DNA from 3 places in the Clostridium sp. TJA032 genome. Region 1 is predicted to be linked to each of the others. Evidence: predicted binding sites of a transcription regulator. Region 1 holds the regulator's gene; each other region holds the start of a gene.
The links. Region 1 encodes Rex, which represses fermentation and respiration genes when NADH is low (regulators of the CRP and FNR family bind a similar motif). Its sites were predicted from a motif close to ATTGTTAANNNNTTAACAAT; they were not measured.
Positions count from the first base shown of each region.

Region 2: a site for Rex is predicted at 3,007-3,026, ahead of AC4FRL_RS06925 (acetyl-CoA C-acetyltransferase). Genes of this name have one in related genera too.
Region 3: a site for Rex is predicted at 7,520-7,539, ahead of AC4FRL_RS03410 (DUF969 domain-containing protein). Genes of this name have one in related genera too.

Region 1 covers NZ_JBZEFB010000003.1:36,332-46,621, forward strand. Annotated here, with positions in the region: gene AC4FRL_RS08440 (HNH endonuclease) at 1-72, shown strand, start outside; gene AC4FRL_RS08445 (DNA-3-methyladenine glycosylase family protein) at 111-1,049, opposite strand; gene AC4FRL_RS08450 (C-GCAxxG-C-C family protein) at 1,059-1,463, opposite strand; gene AC4FRL_RS08455 (signal peptidase I) at 1,654-2,151, opposite strand; gene AC4FRL_RS08460 (3-hydroxybutyryl-CoA dehydrogenase) at 2,364-3,212, opposite strand; gene AC4FRL_RS08465 (electron transfer flavoprotein subunit alpha/FixB family protein) at 3,324-4,331, opposite strand; gene AC4FRL_RS08470 (electron transfer flavoprotein subunit beta) at 4,352-5,131, opposite strand; gene AC4FRL_RS08475 (acyl-CoA dehydrogenase) at 5,149-6,288, opposite strand; gene AC4FRL_RS08480 (short-chain-enoyl-CoA hydratase) at 6,329-7,111, opposite strand; gene AC4FRL_RS08485 (redox-sensing transcriptional repressor Rex) at 7,373-8,011, opposite strand; gene AC4FRL_RS08490 (heavy metal translocating P-type ATPase) at 8,479-10,290, opposite strand, start outside.
Region 2 covers NZ_JBZEFB010000001.1:1,489,946-1,500,235, forward strand. Annotated here, with positions in the region: gene AC4FRL_RS06915 (F0F1 ATP synthase subunit A) at 1-644, opposite strand, end outside; gene AC4FRL_RS06920 (ATP synthase subunit I) at 709-1,065, opposite strand; gene AC4FRL_RS06925 (acetyl-CoA C-acetyltransferase) at 1,732-2,910, opposite strand; gene wecB (non-hydrolyzing UDP-N-acetylglucosamine 2-epimerase) at 3,177-4,331, opposite strand; gene upp (uracil phosphoribosyltransferase) at 4,396-5,025, opposite strand; gene rpiB (ribose 5-phosphate isomerase B) at 5,052-5,501, opposite strand; gene AC4FRL_RS06945 (L-threonylcarbamoyladenylate synthase) at 5,766-6,818, opposite strand; gene AC4FRL_RS06950 (hypothetical protein) at 6,840-7,430, opposite strand; gene prfA (peptide chain release factor 1) at 7,508-8,590, opposite strand; gene prmC (peptide chain release factor N(5)-glutamine methyltransferase) at 8,647-10,290, opposite strand, start outside.
Region 3 covers NZ_JBZEFB010000001.1:751,522-761,811, reverse strand. Annotated here, with positions in the region: gene AC4FRL_RS03430 (FAD-binding protein) at 1-1,494, shown strand, start outside; gene cls (cardiolipin synthase) at 1,524-2,954, opposite strand; gene AC4FRL_RS03420 (GTP pyrophosphokinase) at 3,014-4,555, opposite strand; gene clpB (ATP-dependent chaperone ClpB) at 4,871-7,471, shown strand; gene AC4FRL_RS03410 (DUF969 domain-containing protein) at 7,683-8,357, shown strand; gene AC4FRL_RS03405 (DUF979 domain-containing protein) at 8,377-9,306, shown strand; gene pcp (pyroglutamyl-peptidase I) at 9,342-9,983, shown strand; gene AC4FRL_RS03395 (gamma-glutamylcyclotransferase family protein) at 9,983-10,290, shown strand, end outside.

The sequences.
Region 1 (10,290 bases):
AAACAACCTGGAGAAGCAGATATCTCAATAAAAAAATCAAAAGCTTTAAGAAAAAAAGGACGATATTATTAAAATAAAAAAGAGCTTAAATAACTAAGCTCTTTTTTTATTTAAAGTTTTATTCCATTTTCTCTAGCATAATAAAATAAATACTGTTGAGCAAATCCTGAGTATTCTCCAAATCTTTCTCTTGCAAAAATTCTTATTTTATTTAAAGAAGCATCATCAGCACCATAAAAATGCATCATTGCTCTTTTAACCCATACATCTACAGGAAATGCAGAACTTTTTTTCATGGAAAATAACATTATACAGTCTGCAACCTTTGCTCCAACTCCCATAAATTCTTGAAGTCCTTTATGACAGTTATCAGCATCCATATTGCTTATCTTTTCTAAATCATATTTTTCTAGTATTTCAACTATGTCCTCTTCAGGTGCATTTAATATTCCTTTCTTAGCTAACTCACAATCATATATCTTTTTAGTTGTATCAACTATATACTTACTTCTAAATGAAGCCCCTGTTTCCCTTATATCATCAATTGATGCTTTAGATAAACTTTCTGGACTTGGAAATGAATAATAGTCTTTGCCTTTATACTCTATTTTATTTCCCCATCTTTCACTTATTTTCTTTATTGTTTTTGAAATAACAGGAATACTATTTCTAGCTGATATTATAAATGATATAACAAGTTCAAAGGGTTCTTGATTTAATATTCTTATACCATATCCAAATTCAACAGCACTTTTTAAAGTTTCATCCCAAGATAAAGCTTCTTTAACCTTTGAATAATCCCTTTTTAAGTCAAAATAATCAATCCATATATTTTCAAAATCTTCTTTGTTAGTATTATATATTATTACATCATCTCCCTTTTGAGATACTTCTATAACCCTACCAAAGGCAACACCTATGTATGAATTATTTTCTGTTTTTTCCCATCTAAAACATTGACCACACTCAAAAACTTGTTTTATATTAAAATTTTTAGTTTCTCTTAAGATAACTTCATTATCTTTATATTCTACACTTTTAAAATCCATTTTTTTCACCTATCTTTCTCTTTGTATAATTTCATCTAAAATTTCAGCTGCTGTTTCTATCATAACTATGCATCTTTTGTCATCATCTTTTCTATATTTAGCTTTTAAATCAATACAATTATAATATCCTAATTTATCATAAAACTTTTTCATAAATTCTTCTGTTAAAGCTTTTGTCTTAGGACTTTGGTGTCCTCTATCTTCAGTAAACATAACTCCTAAAACTCCAGCTGCTCCAGTTATAGCCCCACAGATATTTCCTATAGCTAATCCTCCACCAAAAGAAGACATTACCTTTAAAGTTTCCTTTGATAAATTTAAATTATATTCTTCATTTGCAGCATACATTATGCACTCTGCACAATTTAAGTCATGCTTTTTATCCCACTTTTCTCTAGCTTTTTCAACTAACATGTTATACCTCCAAAATAAAGTTTAATTTCTATAAAACCTTATCTCATAAAATTAATTTTAAAAGTCATTAACTTAAATAATAACCTCATACTACTAATATTATACTAATAAGAGTTATTAATAAATAGTATTTAATAATATAAAATAAACCTAAAGAAACTAAAATACTTTAATTTCTTTAGGTTTATTTTTAATTCTTAATATTCTTTTTATTTCCTTTAAATGTGTCAAATAATATGCTTATAGCAATTAATATCATAAATCCAGAAATAACTATAGGCTTTGATAAAAATATAGTTAAATGTCCTAATAAAGGTATGTGAAATAAAACTTTTCCTATAAAATTTTCTTCATTAACTAAGCCACTATCTTCAACATTGTTATTATCACCTTTTGTTATAAATCCATCATCCTTTTTTCCTATTACTCTATGAGTAACCACATTCCCCTCAGATTTAAATGTTATAATATCTCCTTCTTTAATTTCATTAAAATTAGTATTTTTAACAACAACTAAATCTCCTGTTTTTATTTTAGGCTCCATACTACCACTTAATATTGTATAAGTTCTAAAGCCAACAGTTTTAAAGATTTTATCTGATTTACTCATAAAATTATTTATTAAAATTATAATTAAACAAAAAATAATTATGTAATATATTATATTAAATAAACTCTTATTTTTCATAAATTCACCTATCTCTGAATAAAAATATAAAATTACAATATATGTATATTCTAATAAATCGAAAAATATTCCTATTTTTTTGAAATAAACTATAAACTCTTTTTTAATTAATTTAAAAATTAAGAAAATAAAAAGAGGTTGATAAATATCAACCTCTAAATTTACTGCAATCTAAAAAATTATATTAATTCTACATTATAAAATTTCAATAATTAAGCTTTATAGTCATAGAATCCTTTACCTGTTTTTCTTCCTAGCCATCCAGCTCTAACATATTTTCTTAATAAGCTATGTGCTCTATATTTAGAATCACCAGTTTCCTTAAATAATACATCCATTATAGCTAAACAAACATCTAAACCAATTAAATCTCCTAAAGCTAAAGGTCCCATAGGGTGATTAGCTCCTAATTTCATTGAAGTATCTATATCTTCAATAGATGCTATATTTTCTGCATATATTCCAACTGCTTCATTTATCATAGGAATAAGAATTCTGTTAACAACAAAACCTGGTGCTTCAGCAACTTCTACTGGAGTTTTACCTATAGCTTCTGATATAGCTTTAACCTTTTCAAAAGTTTCTTGTGAAGTAGCCATACCTCTTATAACTTCTACTAATTTCATTATTGTTGCAGGATTAAAGAAATGCATTCCTATAACTTTATCTGGTCTATTTGTAGCAGATGCTACTTCTGTTATTGATAAAGAAGATGTATTTGAAGCTAAAATAGCTTCTTCTTTACATATCTTATCTAGCTCTGCAAAGATTTGTTTTTTAATGTCCATATTTTCTACTGCAGCTTCTATAATTAAATCACAATCTGCAGCTAGACCTAAATCAGTAGTTCCTGTAATTTTTGATAAAATAGCCTCTTTATCTTCTTCAGTTATTTTTCCTTTAGAAACTAATTTAGTTAACCCTTTATTAATCCCTGCTAATCCTCTATCAACAAATTCATCTTTTATATCTCTAACAATTACTTCATATCCTTTTTGTGCAAATGCTTGAACTATTCCAGCTCCCATTGTACCTGCACCAATCACAAAAATCTTTTCCATATTAAACTCCTCCTAAATACTCTTTATTAGACTTTTAATTTTAAAAGTCATACACCATAAATTGAAAAATTTTATAAGTTTACCCTTTTTATATTTATATATTTATTTATATTAAGCTTCTTCCTTCATAGCCTTTAACTGTGCTATAAATTCTGGAACAACCTTATTTACATCTCCAACTATTGCATAATCTGCAATTTTCATTATAGGAGCATTAGCATCTTTATTTATAGCTATTATCATATCTGAGTCTTGCATACCTGCGGCATGTTGAATTGCACCTGATATACCACAAGCTACATATATACTTGGTCTAACAGTTTTACCAGTTTGTCCAACTTGATAATCTTTATCTATCCAACCCTTTTCTACTGCTGCTCTTGAAGCTGCAATTGATCCATTCATAACTTCTGCTAATTCCTTAAGCATCTTAAAGTTTTCTTCTGAACCTATTCCTCTACCACCAGCAACTAATACGTTAGCTTCTGATATATCGACAATATCTTTATGTTCTTTAACTATTTTAACTATTTTTGTTCTTATATCCTCTTCATTAAATTTTATATCAACTTTTTCTACAGTAGCATCATTTTCACCTAAAGGAAGCTTTTCAAAAACTCCTGGTCTTACTGTAGCCATTTGTGGTCTATGTTCTGGACATACTATTGTAGCCATTAAATTACCACCAAAAGCTGGTCTTGTTGCTAATAAATCTCCATTTTCAACATCAACGTCTAAAGATGTACAATCTGCTGTTAATCCAGTTTCTAATCTTGCAGCAACTCTTGGACCTAAATCTCTTCCTATAAAAGTTGCTCCTATAAAAATTATATTTGGTTTTCTATCCTTAGCTAATTCACATATAGCTTTTGTATAACCATCAGTTGTATAGTGTTCTAACTCTTTATCTTCTACAACTAAAACTTCATCTGCCCCATGTCTTGATAAATCTTCAACTAAGTTTTCAACATTACTTCCTATTAATAAAGCTGTTAACTTTGACCCTAATTTATCAGCTATTTTTCTACCTTCACCTAATAATTCTAGTGAAACTTTTTGTAATTGACCTTCTCTTTGCTCAGCAAAAACCCAAACGCCATTAAAATCTGCTTTATTCATCTTAAATACCTCCCATAATCTTAGATATAGTGCTTTTCTTTTAATTTACCTAGTACATAATTAACTGAATCCTTAGGTGATTCCTTAACTATCTCTCCTGCACCCTTAGCCTCTTTAGTCATTGATTTTTTAACCTTTGTTGGTGAACCCTTTAATCCTAATTGAGACTTGTCTACATCTATATCATCAGCTGACCATACTAAGATTTCATCATCAGATGTATCAAATATATTTTTAACATTCATATATCTTGGTTCATTTAATTCTTTTATTGCAGTTAAAAGTACTGGTTGTTTAACTTTTATTAATTCATATCCATCTTCTAAAGCTCTATTTACTAATAAGCCATCTTCTTCAACTTTAACACCTTGAACATAAGTTACTTGAGGGATATTTAAGTGTTCAGCTATTTCAGGCCCAACTTGTGCAGTATCACCATCTATAGCTTGTCTTCCTGCAAATATTATGTCATAATCTAATTTCTTTAATGCTCCTGCTAAAGCCTTTGATGTAGCTAATGTATCTGCTCCTGCAAAAGCTCTATCAGTTATAAGAATTGCTTTATCTGCTCCCATACATAAAGCTTCTCTTAAAGCTAATTTAGCTTGAGGTGGTCCCATACTTAAAACAGTTACTTCTGCTCCATTATTATCCTTTAATTGTAAGGCAGCTTCTAAAGCGTGCTTATCTTCTGGGTTTATTATTGATGGAACTCCATCTCTTATAAGAGTTCCTGTTTTTGGATCTATTTTAACAGCTGTTGTATCTGGTACTTGTTTTAAACAAACTACTATTTTCATCTCAAAGCCCTCCTAAATTATCTTAATATGCTTCCTGCAATAACCATTTTTTGAACTTCTGAAGTTCCTTCGTATATTTCAGTTATTTTAGCATCTCTCATCATTCTTTCAACTGGGTATTCCTTAGTATATCCGTATCCACCAAATAATTGAACTGCCTTAGTTGTAACATCCATGGCTACTTCTGCAGCAAATAACTTAGCTCTTGCAGCATCTACTGAATAAGGTTTACCTTCTTCTTTTAAACAAGCTGCCTTATATACTAAAAATCTTGCAGCTTCTATTTTAGTATCCATTTCTGCTACCATCCATTGAAGTCCTTGGAATGCTGATAATGATCTACCAAATTGTTTTCTTTCTTTCATGTATGCAACTGCTTCTTCTAAAGCACCTTCTGCTATACCTAAGGCTTGAGCAGCAATACCTATTCTACCACCATCTAAAGTCTTCATAGCTATTCCAAATCCCTTTCCTTCTCTTCCAACTAAGTTTTCCTTTGGAACTACACAGTTTTCCATAATTAACTCAGTTGTTGATGAAGCTCTTATACCCATTTTTTCTTCTAATTTACCAATTGAAAAGCCTGGAAAATTCTTTTCAACTATAAATGCAGAAATACCTCTTGTTCCTTGACTTTTATCTGTCATGGCAAAGATTATAAAAGTATCTGCAACTCCTCCATTAGTTATAAAAATCTTACTTCCATTTAAAATATAGTTATCGCCATCTAATGTAGCAGTAGTTTGTTGACCAGCTGCATCAGTTCCTGCTCCTGGCTCAGTTAATCCAAAAGCTCCTAACTTTTCCCCTTTTGCAAGTGGAATTAAATATTTTTCTTTTTGTGCTTGTGTTCCAAATTGTTCTATTAAAGAAGCACATAAAGAAGTATGGGCTGAAACTATAACCCCTGTAGTAGCACAAACCTTTGATAATTCTTCAACAGCTAAAATATAAGATAAAGTATCTCCACCTGCGCCACCAAACTCTTTACTAAAAGGTATGCCCATCATTCCTAATTTGGCCATTTTTTTAACATTTTCCATTGGAAATCTTTCTGTTACATCTATTTCAGCCGCTATAGGTTTAACTTCATTTTGAGCAAATTCTTTAACCATTTGCTTAACTAATTCTTGTTCTCTTGTTAATTGAAAGTTCATTTTAATTACCCTCCTTAAATCCATACAACCATTTTAAAAATTATTTATTTTTAAAAGTTTTTTCTCTTCTCTCTAAAAAAGCACTCATTCCTTCTTTTTGGTCTTCTGTAGAGAAACATTTTCCGAAATCTCCAGCTTCTATAGCTACAGCTGAATCTATATCAACTTGAATACCTCTATTAATTGCATCTTTACATAACTTAACAGCTATTGGTGCATTATTAGCTATTTTTTTTGCTAAAGTCATTGCTTCCTCCATTAATTTTTCTGGTTCAACAACTTTATCTACTAACCCAATTCTTAAAGCTTCATCAGCTTTTATAATATCTCCTGTATAAATAAGTTCTTTAGCTTTGCCTTGTCCAACTATTCTTGGTAATCTTTGAGTTCCACCAAAACCTGGTGTTATACCTAAACCAACTTCTGGTTGAGCAAATTTAGCTTTTGAAGAAGCTATTCTTATATCACAAGACATAGAAATTTCACATCCACCACCTAAAGCAAAACCATTAATTGCTGCAATGACAGGCTTGTCTAAATTCTCTAATCTTCTAAATACCTTATTTCCTAATAATCCAAATTCTTTACCCTCTTCTTCATTTAAGTCTTTCATTTCTGCTATATCAGCACCTGCAACAAAAGCTTTATCTCCAGCGCCTGTTAAAATAACAACATACAAATCATCATCTTTTTCTATATTTTCTATAGCAGTATTTAAATCTTTTAGTGTCTCTGAGTTTAGTGCATTTAATGCTTTAGGTCTGTTAATTGTTAAAACTCCGATGTTTCCTTGCTTTTCAAAGATTACATTATTTAATTCCATTTTATTTCCTCCCTCATATACCATAGCGGATATACGGTTGTAAATGACTTTTAAAGTAATTTATAACAATATAACCATTATTATCCTAAACTTTCACATAATTAATTGTTAATTTTGTAACAAGCAAAGGCAAAAAAATAATTGAAGTACCCTGTACTTCAATTAAATTATAAAACTTAATAGTAAATTTTTCAATATATTTTTTTGAAAATCTAATACTAATTTTCCATTTTAAACAAATTTTTATAAAATAAATCCAATTTATTTTACGTCATTATGATTTAAAAGATACACTAAAGTCATCATACTTTCGCTTAAATGTACATTCTCAACTTTTACATTTTTAGGAACATTTAAGTCTAAAGGCGCAAAGTTCCATATACCTTTTATTCCACCTTCAACTAAGTCATTACATACCTTTTGTGCATTAGTTCTAGGAACACAAATTATTCCTATTTCTATATCATTTTCTTTCACGAAATCTTTTAAATTTTCAACATCCTGTATCTCAATATCTCTTATTTTTATGCCAAACATTCTTGGATTAGCATCAAAAATACCTTTTAATTTAAAGCCTAATTTATTAAAACTATTGTAATTTGCAATAGCCTGACCTATATTTCCCGCACCGATTATAACTGTATTATAATCTCTATTAAGGCCTAAAATATTTCCTATGTTATTATATAACTCCTTAACATTATAACCATAACCTTGTTGACCAAAATCACCAAAGCAGTTAAGGTCTTGTCTTATTTGAGAAGCTGTAAATCCTATTTTTTCACTTAATTCTTTTGAAGATATTCTATCAACATCATTTTCCATAAGCTCTTGTAAATATCTATGGTATTTAGGCAATCTTTTTACTACAGCCATAGATATGCCTTTTTTCTTTTCCATTTAAATAGCACCTCTTTCTAAAATTTTTATTTTTTTAAAAAGCAATTACTTTTTAGACTATATTCTAAAATCTAATGATAAAATTACAAAATTAACCTTATAAAATATTATCATACCCTAAAAAGTTTGTCTATATTTTAACATTCTTTTGGTTTTACTATGAAAAATATATGTATTTTTGTGTATTCTTTACAAATATTAGAAATTTTTATTTTCTTAATTAATATTATTAAAACTATGTAATCTATAACATATCTATACTTATCTAATAAATTTCTACAAAAAAAATAAGGCTTGCGTGGCTAAAACCCTACGTGCACACAAGCCTATTTAAACATTTCATAATGTTTAATATAAAAGTTTAAGGGAATTATTTACAATCTATACCCTATGCCTGAAAGTATTCTTACCATATTAAGATAGCAAAAAATTTAACCATTGTCAACAACATTAGACAAATTTCACGCTTATAAATTTTTACTCTTTAATATTCTACTTGAATTTAAAACAGCTATTAATGTTACACCTACATCTCCAAATACAGCTTCCCACATATTAGCCATTCCTAAAGCACCAAATATTAAAATTATAACCTTAATACCTAAAGCAAAAATTATATTTTGCCATACAATTGCATTTGTTCTTTTAGCTATTTTTATTGCCTTTATTATCTTACTTGGCTTATCATCCATTATAACTACATCTGCTGCTTCTATAGCTGCATCAGAACCAACACCACCCATAGCTATTCCTATATCAGCCCTAGCTAAAACAGGTGCATCATTTATTCCATCACCAACAAAGGCAATCTTTTTTCCTTTACTTTTATCTTTAAAAATATGTTCTAACTTTTCAACTTTATTTTGAGGAAGTAAACTGCAATAAGCTTTATCAATTCCTAGTTCTTTAGCTACACTATCTCCAACTTTTTCATTATCTCCAGTTAACATTATAGTTTGCTTTACTCCTATTTGCTTCAATCCACTTATAGCTTCTTTAGAATCATCCTTTACTTCATCTGAAATAACTATATATCCTAACTCAGTTTTTTCATTTGCTAAGTAAACAACAGTTCCTATTTCATCTATTTTAGATATTTTTATATTAAACATATCCATTAATTTTGAATTACCAGCTAAAAAGATATCATTGTTAATTTTAACCTTTATTCCTTTACCTGAAATCTCTTCATAATCTGAAATTAAAGATTTATCAACTTTTTCTTTTAGCTCACTAACTATAGACTTAGCAATAGGATGATTTGAATAATACTCTGCATAAGCTCCTAACTTTAATAATTCTTCATCCTTTAAATTGCTTGTACTTTGTACTTTATGAACCTTAAAAGTACCTTTTGTTAAAGTTCCTGTCTTATCAAAAACTATACTCTCTACATTATTTAAAGCTTCTAAGTAATTACTACCCTTTATTAATATACCATTTTTAGATGCTAAACCTATTCCAGCAAAATAACCAAGTGGTATAGATACAACTAATGCACAAGGGCAAGAAACAACTAAAAATATTAAAGCTCTTGAAATCCAAGGAGAAAAACTTTCTCCCATAACTAAAGGAGGTATTATGGCAAGAGCTAAAGCTGAAAATACTACAACTGGTGTATAATATCTTGCAAACTTCGTTATAAATTTCTCTGTTGGTGATTTTTTATTACCTGCATTTTCAACTAAATCTAATATCTTAGAAACTGTAGATTCACCAAAACTTTTTGTTACTTTTATTTTTAATAATCCACTTTTATTTATAGAACCTGCTAAAACTTCATCTTTTTTATCAACTTCCTTTGGAAGTGATTCTCCTGTTAAAGCTGAAACATCAAGAGTTCCTTCTCCTTCTAACACAATACCATCTAGAGGAATTTTTTCACCTGCTCTTACAATTATTGTTGAACCAACACTTACTTTATCTGGTGAAACTTTTTTCTCTTCTCCATTTTCACCTATTAAATTTGCAAAATCTGGTCTTATATTCATTAAATCAGATATAGATTTTCTTGATTTATTTACTGCATAATCTTGGAATAGTTCTCCTACTTCATAAAATAACATTACTGCTACACCCTCTGGGAACTCACCTATGGCAAAAGCCCCAATTGTAGCTATAGACATCAAGAAGTTTTCATCAAAAACTTGTCCTTTTAAAATGTTTTTACATGCTCTTAAAAGAACCTCTCCACCAGCTATAATATAAGCAATACCAAAAATAATAAACTCATAAGTTTTATCTAATTTAACTATCATTCCTATAATAAATAAAGCTAA
Region 2 (10,290 bases), on a different contig from region 1:
ATAGTTAACATAGTAAATACTATCATTTGTATTGTTCCATCAAAAACATCGAAGAAACCATGTGCTAGTATTGGTACCCCTAATTGTGCAAACCAAGTTATATGACCTAAACCTGAATACATTAAGTCAATTAATAGAGTAGCCGCTAGCATATTACCGAATAAACGTAGTGCAAGAGATACTGGGAAAATAATTCTCTCCATTAGGTTTAAAGGTAACATTAGTGGATAAGGCTTTAAATATCCTTTTAGATATCCTCCAATATGACATCTACGTATAGCATTAACATGAACAACAACAAAGGAAGTAATTGCTAATGCCACTGCAACACTTAAATCTTGAGTAGGAGGTGCAAGCCCTATTAAACCATAAAAGTTTAATATTAGTAGGAATATTGCTAAAGTTCCTATATAAGGCACAAAACCAATATAACTTTCCCCCATGTTGCTTTTTACTAAGTTGTAAATTGTTTGATAGATTGTTTCTAAAACAACTTGTAACTTACCAGGTTTCTTTTTAAGATTTCTAGTTGATAAGATAGCAAAAATTATAATAACAAGCATAGCTGCCCATTGAAAAATAATTGTACTACTTATACTTATACTACCAATCTTAACTGTAAACATTGGTGAAAAGATATCCACGGAATCACTCCCTTTCTATCTTAGTATTAATTTATATATGTATATAAATATTTATTTACTTTTATCATAAGGCCTTATTTCTTTTAGTATAAATAAATATTGATATCTGATGTAAAATAAATCCTACTAAGTAAAATGCTAATTCCTTAACATTTCTCATAAAAAATAATGTAAATAAAAGAATCAAAAGCATTCTCAAAATGAAGCTTATTTGTATTTTAAAAGCTCCTCTTCTTTCACTTATGACTTTATTAATTACAATTGCATTTACTGTAAAGTTAATTGTTGCAATTAAACTTCCAACTAAAAAAGCCACCCCAAATCTAAAATTAAAAAAACTAATTAACAGGGTTGCTACTATTGTCAATAAAACATTAGTTTTATTAATGGATAAAACTAAACCTTTAATTTTAGCGTTCACATATAACCTCCATCATTCTGCAATGTACTTTACTAATTATATTCCCGAATGTAATATTAATAAAATTTAAATTTAGCTTGTATTTATTAATATTCCTATATTTTAAAGTGTTTTTAACTATTTCCTTCATTTTTACTCTCAAAAACTCTCATTTTCTCTTTTACAAATTATTTATGAAGTCTTTTGAATTTATACTTTCATTTTTCCGAATTTTTAAATTAATACTAAGTACCCCAAGTTAAAATCCGATTACTATTTTCGATTTTGAAATCCTTTTTTAAAAGTTTTTATTGTGAAATTCCATATTTTATTGTGCATTTTGTGAAAAAACTCTTAAACCACTATTAAGAATATAGCATACAACTTAAAAGGTTTTGAATAACCTCTTTTATATTTATTCACATTTTTTTATATTTTTTTTTTAATTTAAACAAATTTCTCACCTTTAATCCTATTTTTTTCTATTACTATTAATATTATTCATGATTTTTATAGAAACTAAAGTAAATTGTATAAATTTAAATATGAAATTTTTCTACTATTAAGGTGCAATTTATATAGTATATTTTTAACTTTTATCATAAAATATTCAATAAAAATTTAAAAAGGTATCATCCTATATAGAATGATACCTTTAAAATATATATTATAATAATGGTAAACTTATTATCTTTCTACAATTAGAGCAGTTCCCATTCCTCCACCTATACAAAGAGTTGCTAAACCTTTTTTAGCATCTCTCTTTATCATTTCATGAAGTAATGTAACTAAAATTCTAGCTCCTGAAGCACCAACTGGATGTCCTAAAGCTATAGCTCCACCATTTACATTTACCTTACTCATATCAAATTCTAAGTCTTTAGCAACTGCTAAACTTTGAGCTGCAAAAGCTTCATTTGCTTCTATTAAATCAAGGTCATTAACTGTTAATCCTGTTCCTTCTAAAGCTTTTTTAGTTGCATGGAATGGACCATAACCCATTATTGAAGGTTCTAATCCCTTTGAACCATAAGAAACTATTTTACAAATAGGTGTTATTCCTAATTCTTTTGCTTTTTCAGCACTCATTACAACTAAAGCAGCAGCACCATCATTTATACCTGAAGCATTACCTGCTGTAACTGTACCATCTTTTTTAAATGCTGGTCTTAGTTTTCCTAACTTTTCAGCTGTTGTTCCAAATCTAGGGAACTCATCTGTATCAAATACTATAGGTTCTCCCTTTCTTTGTGGAATTACAACTGGAACGATTTCATCTTTAAATTTACCAGCTTTTATAGCTTCTTCTGCTTTTCTTTGAGAATTTGCAGCAAATTCATCTTGCATTTCTCTAGTTATTCCCCATTGTTCTGCTATGTTTTCAGCTGTTATACCCATATGATATCCATTAAAAGCATCTGTTAAAGCATCATTAACCATAGCATCAACCATTTTTCCATCGCCCATTCTTTGACCAAATCTTGCTGTTCTTAAGATATAAGGTCCTTGTGACATATTTTCCATACCACCAGCTACTATAATATCAGCATCACCTGCTTTTATCATTTGAGCAGCTAATGCTACACATCTTAATCCTGAACCACAAACCTTATTAATTGTCATTGAAGGAATATCTACTGGTAAACCAGCTTTTACAGCAGCTTGTCTTGCTGGATTTTGACCTAAGCCTGCTTGAATTACATTTCCCATTAAAACCTCATCTACACATTCTGGTTTTATATTTGCTCTATTTAAAGCTTCCTTAATAACTAAAGCTCCTAAATCTACAGCAGGTACATCCTTTAATGAACCACCAAAAGAACCTAGTGCTGTTCTTACTGCACTTGCAATAACTACCTCTCTCATATCAAATACCTCCCATTTTAGTTAAAAATTATCAAAATTTTATTTTTTTTCTAACTGATTTAATTATACCTTTAAAATTATTACCTTTCAATATTTTTTGTTAAATTTTAAACAATCTTTTTCTCTATTTTTTATCTTTTTGAAAAAAAAGACAGATAATTAAGCTTTATTATAGAAGTATACCTTTAAAATTTCTATAATATTCTAATTATCTGTCTATATTTTACATTTATTGAAAATATATTTATTTATTTTTTTAACAAAGTTTATTTACTAACGAACTCTTCAACTACTTCATCACTTTTTCCAAAATAATTTAAAATAGCTTTAACTATTCTTTCAGAAGCTTTACCATCTCCATATGGATTTATAGCTTTACTCATTTTTATATAAGCTTCTTTATCATTTATAAGAGTATTAGCCTCTTCAACTATTTTGTCTACATCAGTACCAACTAATTTAACAGTTCCAGATTGAACAGCTTCTGGTCTTTCTGTAACATCTCTTAAAACTAATACTGGTTTTCCTAAATGCGGTGCTTCTTCTTGTAGTCCACCTGAATCAGTCATAACCATAAAGCATTTATTCATTAAGTTATGAGTTTCTTTTGTATCAAGTGGCGGTAAAAGATGAACTCTTTCTTTTCCATCAAGATTTTTATAAACTACATCTTTTACAACTGGATTTAAATGAACAAGATAAACTAATTCAACATCTTTGTTCTCTTCAACTATTTTATTTAAAGCTGTACAGATATTTTCTATACCTTCTCCCCAGTTTTCTCTTCTATGAGCAGTTATCATTATAACCTTTTTATTTTTAAAATCTATTTTGTTTAATTCGTCATTTTCAAAAACGTAGTTATCTTCTACAGTATGTTCCATAGCATCTATTACAGTATTACCTGTAATTTTTATGTCATTTTCATTTATTCCTTCTCTTAAAAGGTTAGCCTTTGAACCTTTAGTTGGAGCAAAATGTAAATCTGCTAAAGCTCCTGTTAATTTTCTATTCATTTCCTCTGGGAATGGGAAATACTTATCAAAAGTTCTAAGTCCTGCTTCAACATGACCTACTCTTATTTGTTGATAAAATGCTGCTAAAGCACCTGCGAAAGTAGTAGTAGTATCGCCATGAACAAGTATCATATCTGGCTTTTCTTCTATAAATACTTTTTCTAATCCTTCTAAAACTCTGTTTGTTATTCCTGTAAGAGTTTGACGATTTTTCATTATGTCTAGGTCAAAATCAGGTTTTATATCAAATAACTCTAAAACTTGATCTAGCATTTGTCTATGCTGAGCAGTTACGCAAACCTTTGACTCTATTTCTGATCTTTTTTCTAACTCTTTTACTAGTGGAGCCATTTTTATAGCTTCCGGTCTTGTTCCAAAGATAGTTAAAACTTTTATCTTTTCCATGAATCATTTACCTCCAAAAATAATTAATAGCTACTTAAAATTTAAGTAGCTATTTAAATTATAACTATTTTGTTCCAAATAGTCTATCTCCTGCATCACCTAATCCAGGAACAATATATCCATGATCATTTAATTTCTCATCAATACAAGCTACATATATATCTACATCTGGATGAGCTTTTTTAACAAATTCTATGCCTTCTGGTGAAGAAATTAAGCACATAAGTCTTATTTGCTTAGCCCCTCTTTTCTTTAAAAGAGTTATAGCATCTGCTGCTGAACCTCCTGTAGCTAACATTGGATCTACAACTATTACATCTCTTTCTGCTATATCTTGTGGTAACTTACAGAAGTATTCTACAGGTTGAAGTGTTTCCTCATCTCTATATAAACCTATATGTCCTACTTTTGCAGCTGGTATAAGTTGTAGCATACCATCTACCATACCTAAACCTGCTCTTAATATTGGAACTATAGCAACTTTTTTTCCTGATAAAACCTTACATTTAGTTTTACAAACTGGAGTTTCTATATCAATTTCTTCCATAGGAAGATTTCTTGTTACCTCATAAGCCATAAGCATAGAAACTTCACTTACTAACTCTCTAAAATCCTTAGACCCTGTATTTTTATCTCTTATAAAAGCTAACTTATGCAGTATAAGTGGATGTGTTATTTCTGTTACATTACTCATTTTATCTTCCTCCTAAAATCTCTATATTATTTTGAATATTTTTCTTCAATAGCTGTTATTTTATCTATTCTTTTTTGATGTCTTCCACCTTCAAATTCTGAATTTAAAAAAGTGTCAACTATATCTAAAGCTAATCCTGGTCCTACAACTCTCTCACCCATAGCTAAAATATTTGCATTATTATGTTGTCTTGTTGCATGAGCACTAAATGTGTCAGAACATAAAGAAGCTCTTATTCCTGGAACTTTATTTGCAGCTATAGATATACCTATACCAGTTCCACAAATTAATATACCAAAATCAAACTCTTTATTAGCTACAGCTTCTGCAACCTGTATAGATATATCAGGATAATCACAAGATTCTGTGCTGTATGTACCAAAATCCTTTACTTCAATACCTTTTTCTTGTAAATGCTTTATCACTGTGTTTTTTAAATTAAATCCACCATGATCACAACCTATTGCTATTTTCATTTCGTTAACCTCCATTATACCTATTTAAATTAATATATTATTTTAAAAAAAGTGCTTTTTCAATGACTAATAACACTACTTAATTTTAAAAATCAAATAGTAAAGCCAAATAAAAAAGCACTCTTTTTATTAAATAGAAGAAAACTAGATATAAAATTTAAAACTTTTAAAAAATCAAATATAGAATTTTGTAAAAAATCAAATTCAAAAAAATTCCTTTTTGAAAAAAGTTTCATTTTAATCTAGCTCCTTCCACATATATTCTTAAACAATTATTATATCAAATCCACAGGATTTTTTTAATCTATTCATTATGGCTACCCCTAAATCTTTTTCTTCAAAAGATTCAGTTATTATAATATCAACTCCTAAGTCATCAAAACTTCTTAACATTTCAAACAAGTTTTTAGTTACAGAAGTTAAATCACTTCTAGTGCCTAAGGACTTTACAATCCCTTCACTATACATAGAAATTGTTTCATCTGTTGCCATAATTCCAACTTTTAAATCTTCATCTATGTAATTATGCACTATTTCTTTAATTTTTTCAACCATTTTATTTACTGGTCCTTGAACCATTCTAACTTTTGCCTTAGGAGCATAGTGTTTATACTTCATTCCTGGAGCTTTTGGCTTTAAATCCTTATCTAAAGAACCTAATATAGCCTTATCTATATATGCTCCCTTGTCTATTTCCTTTAGCATTTCTAAAGTTATTCCTCCAGGTCTTAAAACACATAGATGTTCTCCTGTTGCATCTACTATAGTTGATTCCACACCTATTTCACTTTTTTTATTTCCAATTATAAAATCAACTCTTCCATTTAAATCTTCTTCACATCTTTCTATATCTGTAGGACTTGGTCTACCTGATATATTTGCTGATGGTGCTGCTATTGGAACACCTGAAAGTTCTATTAATTTTAATGCTATATCATCCTTTGGCATTCTAACCCCTACAGTATCCAATCCTGCTGAGGTAACATTTGAAACTATATCTTTCTTTTTTAAAATTATTGTCAAAGGTCCTGGCCAAAATTTATCCATTAATTCCTTTGCAAAACTTGGTATTTCAGCAACATATTTTTCTATGTCATTTTTATGAGCTATGTGTATTATTAAGGGATTATCCTGTGGTCTTCCCTTTGCAATAAAAATCTTTTTAACCGCCTCTCCATCTAAGGCATTTGCACCTAATCCATAAACTGTTTCTGTTGGAAAAGCTCCAATACCGCCATCCTTTATAATTTTAGCAGCTTCCTCTAAATATACTATGTCTTTATTTATATCTTTTATGAAATGTACCTTTGTATTCATAAAATAGTATCACCTTCATCTTTATAAATTCTTTTGACCTCTTGCAATTTTTATATTTTCAATACTCTCATTTGTATAAGTTGCTGTAACACAATTTTTATAAATATCATCTAAAAGCTTAAATTTTTTTAAAGCTCCTCTTTTTATAATTATATAATACCATTGTTTTTCTTTATTTAATTTAACCATTTTGTTATAATCCTTACTTAACCCAGGATGAACTTTGCAAAAATATTCTCCAACTGGTTTACCAAACTTTCCTTTTCTCCCTTTGTTAGTAAAAACAATTATAATTTTCATATCTTCAAGTTCATTTTCAGTATGGACTAACCCTACCCTATCACAATAAATATATTTATATTTAGATAGTATATTAGGTTTTATTTTTAAAATTCCATTCTCTAAACTATATTCCAATCTAATATTATTAAAATTTTTAATCATAACTATGACTATAAAAATTTCTAAAAGAATTAAATATATTATAAGAAAATCCTTATAAACCTCAAAAAAGCAAACCAAAAGAGGCAATAATATTAGAAGTACTACCATAAGAAACATGAATCTATTATATGATTTTTTTTGTTTTTTTATAGCTTTATCTATATCCATAATTATATTCCTCTTTAAATTACCATTTTAAAACTATGTATTTTTAAAGCCTTACATTATTAATGTAAGGCTTTTTATTAAAATTCAGTATTACCCATAGCTTTCATCTTTTGAGCTTGATCTTCAGTAATTAGAGCATTTATTATTTCGTCTATATCACCTTCTAAGAAACTGTCTAGCTTATATAAAGTCATATTTATTCTATGGTCTGTAACTCTTCCTTGTGGATAGTTGTAAGTTCTTATTCTCTCACTTCTATCCCCAGTACCAACCTGACTTTTTCTATCTTCAGCAATTCCTGCTAATCTCTCAGCTTCAGCTTGCTCAAATAATCTAGCTCTTAACACTTTCATAGCTTTTTCTTTATTTTTAAGCTGTGATTTTTCATCTTGACATGAAACAACAAGTCCTGAAGGTAAGTGAGTTATTCTTACAGCTGAGTCAGTTGTGTTAACACATTGTCCTCCATTACCTGATGCTCTAAAGACATCTATTTTAATATCTTTATCATTTATTTCTATTTCTACATCATCAACTTCAGGTAAAACAGCTACTGTAGCAGTTGATGTGTGGATTCTACCTGAACTTTCTGTATCAGGAACCCTTTGAACTCTATGTGCACCACTTTCGTATTTAAGCTTTGAGTAAGCACCAGCACCCTTTATCATAAATACAACTTCTTTGAAACCTCCAATATCAGTTTCATTAGCACTCATAAGTTCTACCTTCCATCTATTCTTTTCAGCATATTTAGTGTACATTCTGAAAAGATTAGCTGCAAATAGTGCTGCTTCATCTCCACCAGCACCACCTCTAATTTCAACAAATACGTTTTTATCATCATTAGGATCTTTTGGTAATAAAAGAATTTGTATTTCGTCCTCTAATTCTTTTTTTCTTTCTGTTAAGTCCTTGATTTCAGAGTTTATCATCTCTCTCATCTCTTGATCACTTTCTTCAGAAAGCATCTCTTTATTAGCTTCTAATTCCTCAGTAGCTTCCTTATACTCTTTGTACTTATTAACTATAACTTCTAAATCAGCATGTTCCTTACAAAGCTTTCGCCACTCTTTTTGGTTAGCCATTATTGAAGGGTCACTAATTTTAACTGAAAGTTCATCATATTTATTTTCAATAAAATTTAATCTATCAAGTATCATCTATTATCACTCCGTATACAGATTTTCATATTTTACAATTATATCACACTATTAGACTACAATTCAAGGTTTACTCTCCCTATAACACACCTATCTAAACCTGCTAAATCTTTTATTACCTTAACATTTAAGTAACCTTTTTCTATCATAAGATTTTTAACATCTTCTCCTTGGTCATGTCCTATTTCAAAGGCTAATATACCATTTTGATTTAATACTTCTAAAGATTCATCAATAATTCTTCTATAGAATATTAATCCATCTTCTCCTCCATCTAAAGCTAAATGAGGTTCATAGTTTTTTACATCTTCCATTAAAGTACCTATAACCTTACTTTTTATATAAGGAGGATTTGAAACTAGAACATCATATTTATTTCCTCTTTTTATAGCTTCACTTAAAAGATCACTTTTAATAAAACTACATCTTTTTGATAATTCTAGTTCTATTATATTTTTTCTTGTAACTCTTTGTGGAATATCATCAATATCTATTAAATCAACCTTAATATTTTTTCTATAACTTGCTAAAGATAAACCTATTGCTCCACTTCCACAGCATAAATCACAAAGAATAATATCTGAATCTTCTTCTATATTTTTTAAAACTTCCTCTACAATTATTTCAGTATCTCCTCTTGGTATTAAAACACCTTTTTCAACATGAAAATCTAATCCCATAAATTCACAAGTTCCTAAAATATATTGTATTGGCATTTTAGCCTTTCTTCTTTCTAATAAATTAAAGAAATGTATTTCCTCTGACTTTTTAACTTCTTCATTTTTATTAGTCATAATCCAAATTTTATCTTTTTTTAAAGCTTCACCTAATAATAATTGAGTATCTAATATATATGTGTCTATATTAGCATTTTTTAAAGTTTCATTTCCTAAAGCTAATAACTCATAAACTTTTTTCCTTGGTTCTTTCAATCCTTCAGCCCTCCTTAAAGAAGCTATAGCAACTTCTATTTGTGAATCATCTGGTTCTCTTGTTGTTAACTTTTGAAGTTGTAAACCTGGCAAAGCAATTATCCTTGCAATTTTCCCTTGAGAATTGCCAAGCCATTTTATTAATTCATAAGTTATTCCAGCTACAACTGGTAACATAATAACCCTTATAACAGTTCTTTGCAATACAGAATCCCATTTTGTAAAGGAAAATATAAATATACTTACTATAGCTACTAAAAATAAAAAGTTAGTTCCACATCTTGGATGAAATCTTGGATACTTTTTAACATTTTCAACAGTAAGTTCTTCTTCATTTTCATAACAAAATATAGTTTTATGCTCAGCTCCATGATATTGAAAAACCCTTTGTATATCTGAAACTTTTCCCATTAAATACATATATCCTAGAAGAATGCTTATACTTATAACTCCCTCAATAGCACTTAAAGTCCAATCTGGAAGGTTAAACTTTTTAAGTAAAAATGTAATTCCAGTTGGGATAGCTATAAACAAAATAATTGCACATAAAAATGAAAACATCATAGTTAGCGTAATAATTACATTGTTAGCTTTTTCACCTAACTTGCTATTTAACCACTTTTCAAATTTAGAAGGTTCGTCATCCTCAAAAAAACTTGCTGAATAGTTTAAAGATTTTAATCCAACAACTAAAGATTCAACAAGAGTTACAAATCCTCTTATAAAAGGTAATCCTAAAATTTTATTTTTCTTTGTGTATGGTATTGT
Region 3 (10,290 bases), on a different contig from region 1:
AGTAGTTCAAATATATTTTCAGGGTCTAGTTTTTATCCTGGAACATGGGGATTAGGGCTTATAGGACCTGAAAATGAAGAGGATGAAAAGGATTTAATAGAGACTATTAAAAGGGTTGGCTCTTATGTTTTAGATGATGAATTAGTAGAAACTTTTGTTAAAAATATAAATAGCAGTATAAATTATTTAAAGGATATGGGTGTTAAACTAAAGGAAGCTATAAATTCAAAGGAAAAAGAATTTATACCCTGTTTTGACCATAAGAATAGAAATTGGAATGGACTTTTGTTTAATAACTTAAAAGAGGTTTTACAAAATAAGTTAGAAGATAATAAGGTTTTTCAATATCCTTTTGCAGAGGTTATAGATATAGTTAAGGATGAAGATAAAATTTTAGGAGTAATAATTATAAATTCTAATAAGGAAATAGAGTTTATAAAGTGTAAGGCACTTATAATTGCTTCAGGTGGCTTTGGAGGGCTTTTTAAATATAGATTAAATACTGAAGATATAAGAGGCGAAGGACAAGCCTTAGCTTTAAAGGTTGGATGTGAGTTAGTAAATTTAGAATTTATGCAAATGATGCCAGGATATATAAAGCCTTGTCCTAAAACTATATTTAATGAAAAAACTTTTAAATATATAGAAGCTAGAGATAAGGATGGAAAAGATATATTTAAGGGAGTTGATAATTTAAAAGAAAAATTAGAATTAAGGTCAACTTATGGTCCTTTTACTTCAAGATTAATTTCAAAGGATATAGATTATAGAATTTTTAAGGAATTTCTTAAAAATAAAGAGGGTATTAGGATAAGGTATAAAGAGAGTTTAAAAGAGAATATGCCAGAATTTATTAAGGTTTATTTTAATTGGTTAAAGGAAAATAAACACTTAACTATGGAAGATGAAATAAATATAGGAATATTTTTTCATGCTTCTAATGGAGGAATTAAAATAAATAAAAAAGCAGAAACTTCAGTAAAAGGATTATTTGCTGCAGGAGAATGTACAGGAGGAATGCATGGTGCTGATAGGATAGGAGGATTATCTACAGCAAATGGTATAGTTTTTGGAAAAATAGCAGGGGAAAGTGCTAGAGAATATTTGAAAAATAACAAGCCTAGCAAAAAAGAAGAAACTAATTTTGATTATTATGAAATTGAAGGGGCTAAAGAACTTATTTTAATTATTCAAGATATTATGTTTAAAAATGCTATGATAGAAAAAAGTGAAGAAGGACTTGAAAAAGCTTTTTATAAAATAGAAGAAATAAAAAAGGAAATTGATTTAAGAGCAGGAAAAGGAGATTTAATAGACTCTTATAGGCTTAAGAACAATCTTATATTATGTGAAGCAATATTAAAAGCTATTTCTCTTAGAAAAGAGAGCAGAGGTTCTCATTATAGAAAGGATTATGAGAATATGGAGAAATCTATGGAAAAGATGATAACTGTAAAAATGGATAAAAATATTTATGCTTCTTTTAAGGAATAAAAAATACAGTGCGAAAAGCACTGTATTTTTTACATTAAAGGAGCTACTAATCTTATAACAGATTCTCCTATTTTTGATATTATAGACCTTTTTTCAAAACCTTCTAAGGTAACCTCTTTACATACTTCTAAATCTTTAGAAAATTGACTTTCCATATTTTTTGAAATATGTTCGTTATATATAAAGATATTGCTTTCAAAGTTTAGAGAAAAACTTCTGATATCCATATTAGCTGTTCCTATACTACAAATAGAGGAATCGGCTACTATAGTTTTAGCATGAAGGAAGCCTTTTTCATATAAATATATATGTGCACCTGCTTTTAATAAAGCTTCAAAATAAGAGTTTGCAATCCAAGCCATAAATTTATGGTCGGGATTACCAGGTAACATTATTTTTACATCAACACCAGATAAAGCACAAAGTCTTAAAGCTTCTAGCATAGGTTCATCTAAGACAAAATATGGAGTTTGTATAAATAAATTTTTCTTAGCTGAGTTTATTATTTTAAAGTATCCATTTTTTATTTGTTGTTCAACATGGTCAGGACCAGAAGAAACTATTTGAGAGCCAATTATTTTTTTAGGTAGATCTTTACTGTGAGGGTCTATAAAATATTTTTTTAAATCTAAGTCTAAGGAGGAATTATTTGCATAACTCCAATCTAAAAGAAATCTTCCTTCTAAATCATTAATTGCAAGACCTTTTATTTTAGTGTGAGTATCACGCCAATTACCAATATTTTTATCCTTTCCAAGATATTCATCTCCTATGTTAAATCCACCTAAAAAAGCAACTTTACTATCTACAATAAGTATTTTTCTATGATTTCTATAATTTATTCTAAGATTTATATATTTAAAAAGTCCAGGGAAAAATACTTTAAATTCTACACCAGCTTCTTTTAATTTATTTATATCTTTTTTATGAATAGAGTTTCCTATAGAATCTACAAGTAATTTTACTTCAACTCCTTCTTTAGCTTTTTTAACTAAGGCATTTAAAAATTTCTTTCCTATATCATCACTTTTAAAAATGTAAAATTCCATATGAATAAATTTTTCAGCATTATTTATTGCATCTAACATATCCTTAAATAAAGGTTTAGCATCAAAAAATAATTCTATATCATTTCTTTGAGTATATGTTGAATTATCATTATTAAAGTTCATTTTTATTAAGTCTTTATATTTTTGAGAAATATCATCTAATTTATAATGAGCCTTAAAGGAATTTAGATATTTTTGTTTTGTTTTATCATCTGATATTTTTCTTTTAAAGTTTTTCTCTTTAGTTATATTTTGTCCAAATAAGATGTAAATTACAAAGCCTATTATAGGTAAGAAGGTTAAGATTAATATCCAAGCCCAAGTAGTTTCAGGGTTTCTTCTTTCAATAAAAATAATAGAAATAATAAAAATAATGTTAATTATAAAAATCGTTGTTAAAAATAAGTGCATAAATCTTCCTCCTTTGTGTTAAGTCTTTACAAGATTAAATAATCTTATAAAGTAATAAATTATCTTACATAAATTTGTTCTAAAAGTTCGTTTATATTTATAGTAGAACTTTCTTTAGTTGAAGCTAAAAGTTTTATTCCTTTATAGCTTATTCTAAGCTTGCTTTTACTGTTTTTTAATTCACTTGCAAATTCCCTTAAGGATACCTTTTGTAAATTCATATTAAAGATGCTTAAAAGAGTAAGATATAAGTACTCTTTATAAAGGTAACTATAATCTTCGTATTCCTTGTAGTTATTCATATAATTACATAAGAATTTAACAAAGTTATCTATATGATTAAAAATTTCTGAAAGCTTGTCTCTATAGATAAACTTAATTGAGTCTATTTTTAAGAAGGCTTTATTTAAAGAGGATAAAATATCTTCTTTTATTTTTGAAACTTCTTCAGAAGAAAAGTTTAAATAAAGATTTAAGTAGGAATCTCTATTTGAAAATATAGTTTCTAAATATCTTATAAAGGAATAAAAATCCTCTCTATTATTACCAGGTTCTATTTGGAAAAGTATTTTAAAAAATAAGTTCCAATGAAAATCATAATTCATTGCATGGGCTAATTTTTTTCCTATAGAATTTGAAAAAGTAGAATCAAAGTTAAGGGAACTTGCCCCTATAGATAATTTATTTTTAAAAGAAATTGAATCTTTAAAAACTTCATTTAACCTAACAGAAGTATTTACAAAGGTATTATAATATTCCTGTGAGGTGTTACAGTTATTTTTTGTAAAAATATAATCTATTATTATATCACAGGCGTTTCTAAAATCTATAGAAATACCTAAATCATTTTTAACCTTAGAAGAATAAATATCGTAAATCATTTTAGATAATAACATTTCTATTCCTTCTTTTTTTAAGCCAACATTATTAGAACTATCCATATGAGTATTTACATGATTAAAAATTGTTAAAAGTTGATTATCTATTAAACAAAGATTATTTTTTATAGAGTTTAATATATTTTTATAAAACTTATCTCCTAAAATCATATTATAATTTTTATAAATTATCTTATGTTCTATTTCACCCCAAAAATTATTTACCATTGATTTTATTTGAAGTTCAAAATTATACTTTTCTCCTTCATTTAAAATAAAACCATCTATTCTGTAAAGTTCAAAACCATTTTTTTGTTTTAGAGGTTGTTTCTCTCTAAGGTCTAAAAAAATATTAGGATTTTGAGCGGAATAAGAAAAACCTTTTTCTCCTGTACAATTAAAAATAGTCTTTAAAAATTTAAAAATATGCTCCTCATCTTCTATAAATCTACATTCTATTCTAACCCCTATTAAGTCAGAAAGATTTTTAAATAAATCCTTAGGGGATTTAAATTTTATGTAATAATTATGCCTTATGATTTTTTCCTTTAAACTAGAGGCTGATTTTACTCTAGTTGATATGTTAAAAAAACCATCACAGGAATTTTCAAGCAGAGAATAGAAAAAATCATCTAATAAATTTGCACTATAGGCTAAATCTTTTTTCATATCCTTAAGTAATTCTAAAGTGCTTTTTGTAAAATCAAAAACTTTTAACTCCAAATTTAAGACACCCTCCTTTATTTATTTTTTAACAAACTTATTATATTTTAATAATACCAACATATAGAAAGTATAACAATAGAGTAATTTTAAATAATAAATATATAGAAGAACTTACAAAAATGAATAAATTCTTAATGAAATATCCTTATAATTAAATAATTATTACTTAAAACTTTTTTTTATAATAAATTGTAAGTAATTTTACCTTTAGATTAATAAATTATGAAAGTGAAAAATAGACTTTGACTTTCTTTGACTTTTATAGTATTATAGTAACAGAAGATAGAAAAAAGAGAATATTGAGGTGATAAAATGAATGCAGATAAAATGACATTAAGAGTACAACAAAGCTTAAACGATGCTTATGAAATAGCAGTTAAATATAATAATCAACAATTAGACGTAATTCACTTATTTTCAGCCTTAGTAAATCAAAAAGATGGCTTAATTCCTAATATATTTGAAAAAATGGGTGTTAATATAGATTCATTAAAGAGAGATATTCATGTTCAAATAGACAGGATGCCTAAGGTATTAGGGGAAGCAGCACAATCTTCAGGAGTTACTGCTACAAGAAGAATAAATGAAGTTTTAATAAAAGCAGAAGAAATTTCAAAGCAATTTGAAGATTCATACATAAGTGTTGAACATGTAATGCTTGCAATTATGGAAATAGATAAAAATGGTGTTATAGGAGAAATTTTAAGAAAGAATAATATAACTAAAGATGCTTTCTTAAAGGTTTTAAGTGAGGTTAGAGGTAGTCAAAGAGTTGACTCACAAGACCCTGAAGGAACTTATGAAGCTTTAGATAAATATGGAACTAACTTAATAGAACTTGTAAAACAACATAAATTAGATCCTGTAATAGGAAGAGATGAAGAAATAAGAAGGGCAGTTAGAATTCTTTCAAGAAAGACAAAAAACAATCCTATCTTAATAGGTGAGCCAGGTGTTGGTAAAACAGCTATAGTTGAAGGATTAGCAGAAAGAATTGTAAGAGGAGATGTTCCTGAAGGATTAAAAGATAAGGTAATTATCTCATTAGACATGGGTGCATTAATAGCTGGTGCTAAGTATAGAGGTGAATTTGAAGAAAGATTAAAAGCTGTTTTAAAAGAAGTTCAAAGCTCAGAAGGAAAAATAATCTTATTCATAGATGAAATTCACACAATAGTAGGTGCTGGTAAAACTGATGGAGCAATGGATGCTGGAAACTTAATAAAACCTATGCTTGCAAGAGGAGAGCTTCATTGTATAGGTGCTACAACTTTTGATGAATATAGACAATATATAGAAAAAGATAAAGCTTTAGAGAGAAGATTCCAACCTGTAATAGTTGAAGAACCAACAGTTGAAGAAACTATATCAATTTTAAGAGGATTAAAAGAAAGATTTGAAATTCATCATGGAATTAGAATTCATGATTCAGCAATAGTAGCTGCTGCAAAACTTTCACATAGATACATTCAAGATAGATATTTACCAGATAAAGCTATAGATTTAATAGATGAAGCTGGTGCTATGATAAGAAGTGAAATAGATTCTCTTCCAACTGAATTAGATATTATAAGAAGAAAAATCTTAATGCTTGAAACTGAAAAAGAAGCTTTATCAAAGGAAAATGATGAAGCATCTAAGGAAAGATTAGTTTCTTTAGAAAAAGAACTTGCAGAGCTTCAAGATAAAAATGATGAGATGACAATTAAGTATGAAAAAGAAAAATCTCATATTTCAGCAATTAGAGATTTAAAAGCTGAATTAGATGAAGCTAGAGGATTAGTTGAGAAATATGAAAGAGAGTACGATTTAAATAAAGTTGCAGAGCTTAAATATGGAAAAATTCCAGAGCTTGAAAGCAAAATAAAAGCACAAGAAGAAAGCATGGAAAAAGATAATGAGAATGCTTTATTAAAAGAAGAAGTTACTGAAAATGAAATTTCAGAAATAATTTCAAAATGGACTGGAATTCCTGTTACAAAATTAGTTGAAAGTGAAAGAGAAAAACTTTTAAGATTAGAAGAAGAATTAAGAGAAAGAGTAATAGGACAAGATGAAGCTACAACTGCAGTTGCAAATGCTGTAATAAGAGCTAGAGCAGGTCTTAAAGATGAAAGAAAACCAATAGGTTCATTTATATTCTTAGGACCTACAGGAGTTGGTAAAACAGAACTTGCTAAAACTTTAGCTAGAAACTTATTTGATAGCGAAGATAATATAGTAAGAATAGATATGTCTGAATATATGGAAAAACATGCAGTATCTAGACTAATAGGACCTCCTCCAGGATATGTAGGATATGAAGAAGGTGGACAATTAACAGAAGCTGTTAGAAGAAATCCATACTCAGTAATATTATTTGATGAAATAGAAAAAGCTCATGATGATGTATTTAACTTATTCCTTCAAATACTAGATGATGGTAGATTAACAGATAACAAAGGTAAAACTGTTGACTTTAAAAATACTATAATAATAATGACTTCTAATATTGGTAGTGGATACTTATTAGAAAACAAATCTAATGAGGGTATAGAAGAAGATATTAGAGAAAATGTTATGAATGAAATGAAATTAAGATTCAAGCCAGAATTCTTAAACAGAGTAGATGACATCATAATGTTTAGACCTTTAAGTAGTGAAGGAATTAAGAAGATTATTGATATCTTCTTAAGAGATGTTGAAAACAGATTAAGAGAAAGAAATATAACTCTTGAAGTAACTGATAGTGCTAAAGAAATATTAGCTGAAGAAGGCTATGATCCTGTATATGGAGCTAGACCATTAAAGAGATATATAAGCAATGTCTTAGAAACTGAAATAGCTAAGAAGATAATTGCAGGAGAAATTTATGATGGTTCAGTTGCTTTAATAAATGGAGTAGATGGAAAGATTATAGTTTCTAGAAAATAAAATAATTTGAAAAAAGTAGTATCTAACTAGATACTACTTTTTTAATTTATTTTTAATAAAATGATAATAAAGAACGAATTAATAAAAAAATGCCTTAAAATTTACAAAATTTAAATAAAATATTGTAGAAAATTGAAAAAAATATGGTTATAATATTTAAAAAAAACGGAAGTAAAAATTAAAAGAAAAAAACCAAAAAGGAGAGATGAAATTGGCACTTATAGGAATAGTAATCGTAATAATAGGTTTTGCACTTAAATTTGACACTATAGCAGTTGTTTTAGTGGCAGGATTAGCTACAGGTTTAGTTGCAGATATGAGTTTTGTTGAAATATTAGATAAATTAGGTTCTACTTTTGTAAGTCAAAGACATATGACTTTGTTTATGTTAACTTTACCTGTTATAGGAATGTGTGAAAGATTTGGATTAAAAGAAAGAGCAATAACTTTAATTAAAAATATGAAAAACATGTCAACAGGAAAACTTTTAAGTTGTTACTTATTTATTAGAGAAGTAGGTTCTGCCGTTTCTTTAAGATTAAGTGGACAAGCTCAATTTATAAGACCTCTTATAAATCCAATGGCTCAAGGAGCAGCTGTTAGCAAGTATGGTAAAGTAGATGAAAAAAGCGAAGACTTAATAAAAGGTACTGCAGCAGCTATGGATAACTATGGAAACTTCTTTGGACAAAATGTATTCTTAGCAAGTTCTGGTGTTTTACTAATAGCAGGAACTTTACAAGAATTAGGATATGGGGTTACTACTTTAGAAATAGCAAAGGCATCTGTACCAATTGCTGTAATAGCCCTTATTTTAGGAGTTTTACAAAATAGAATTTTAGATAAGAAATTAAGAAAAAACTTATCTAAAAAAGATGAAGTATAAATAAAGAGGTGATACTAAAATGAATATGGAGATGATTTCTAATGCCCTGTTAGAATTCTTTTATATATTAGTTGGTCTTTTAATGTTAAATACAGCAATTTACACTTTAAAAGACAAAAATCATAAAACAAGAATAGGTACTGCAATATTTTGGACTATATTATCAATTATCTTTATAGCAGGAGGAGTTATGCCACCTGTTTTAGTAGGTGCTTTACTTTTAGTTATAGGAGTATTAACAGCAAGTAAAAAGGTTAATATAGGAAACTTAAAAATGCCTAATGTAAAGTTTGCAGAAAATGAAGCTAAGAAATTAAAGAATAAAATTTTCTTACCATCTATTGTAATAGCTTTAGGTTCTTTATTAATTGCACAATTTACAAGTTTATCAGGAACTGTTGCTATAGGAATAGCTTCAGTTGCAGCTGTAATAACTAGTTTCTTAGTTTTAAAAGCTAAACCTAAAAATTTAGTAGAAGATAGTAATAGAATGGTACAATCAGTAGGTTCTACTAGTATATTACCACAGCTTTTAGCAGCTTTAGGAACAGTATTTACAGCAGCTGGAGTTGGTGATGTTATATCTTCTGGTATATCAAACTTTATTCCAGAGGGACATATATTAGCTGGAGTTACAGCTTATTGTGTAGGTATGGCAGTATTTACTATGATAATGGGTAATGCTTTTGCAGCTTTTTCAGTAATAACTGTTGGTATAGGATTACCATTTGTATTTGCTCAAGGAGCTAATGTAGCTATAGCAGGAGCTTTAGCTTTAACAGCAGGATATTGTGGAACATTACTTACACCAATGGCAGCAAACTTTAATGTAATGCCAGCTGCTTTATTAGAAACAAAAGATAAGAACGTAGTTATTAAATGTCAAAGTTTATTTGCTATAATTTTATTAATTGTACATATTGCTTTAATGTATTTCTTAGCATTTTAAATTAGATTTAATTAAAATTTAAGGAGTTGATAAGAATGAAAATATTAATTACAGGTTTCGATCCTTTTGGAGGAGAAAGTGTAAACCCAGCTTTAGAAGCAGTAAAAATGTTACCTGATACAATAGAAGGAGCAGAAATTCACAAATTAGAAATACCTACAGTTTTTAGAAAATCTTTAGAAAAAATAGAAGAAAAAATAAAGGAAATAAATCCAGAGGTAGTTATATCTATAGGACAAGCTGGTGGAAGATTTGGAATAACTCCAGAGAGAGTAGCTATAAATATAGATGATGCTAGAATAGAAGATAATGAAAAAAATCAACCAATAGATATTCCTATATATGAAGATGGAGAAATGGCTTATTTTAGTAATTTACCAGTAAAAGCTATGGTTCAAGAGATGATTAAAAATGGAATACCTGCTTCTTTATCTAATACTGCAGGAACTTTTGTATGCAATCATGTTATGTATGGTGTTTTATATTTAGTTGATAAAAAATATAAAAACATAAGAGCTGGATTTATCCATGTTCCATATATTCCATCACAGGTTGTAAATAAGCCTAATACACCTTCTATGGCTATTTCAGATATAGCAAAAGGATTAGAACTAGCTATAAAAGCTATAGTTTTAAATGAAGAAGACATTAAGGTTTTAGGAGGTGCTATTTGCTAATGTTAGAACCTAGGATAAGAAGAAAAATTTTTGTTTATGGAAGTTTAAGAACAGGGTTTTTCAACTATGAAAAGTACTTAAAGGGTAAGGTTATAAAAAGCGAATTAGGAAGAGTGAAGGGAACTTTATATCATATGCCTAAAAAGGGATATCCAGCTTTAGTTCAAGGAGATGGATTTGTTTATGGAGAAGTTATGACCATATTAGACTATGAAAAAACTATAGAAGATATGGATGTTATGGAAGGATATTTAGGACCTTTAAATGAAAATAATGAGTATAATAGAGTAGAAATGGATGTAGAAAT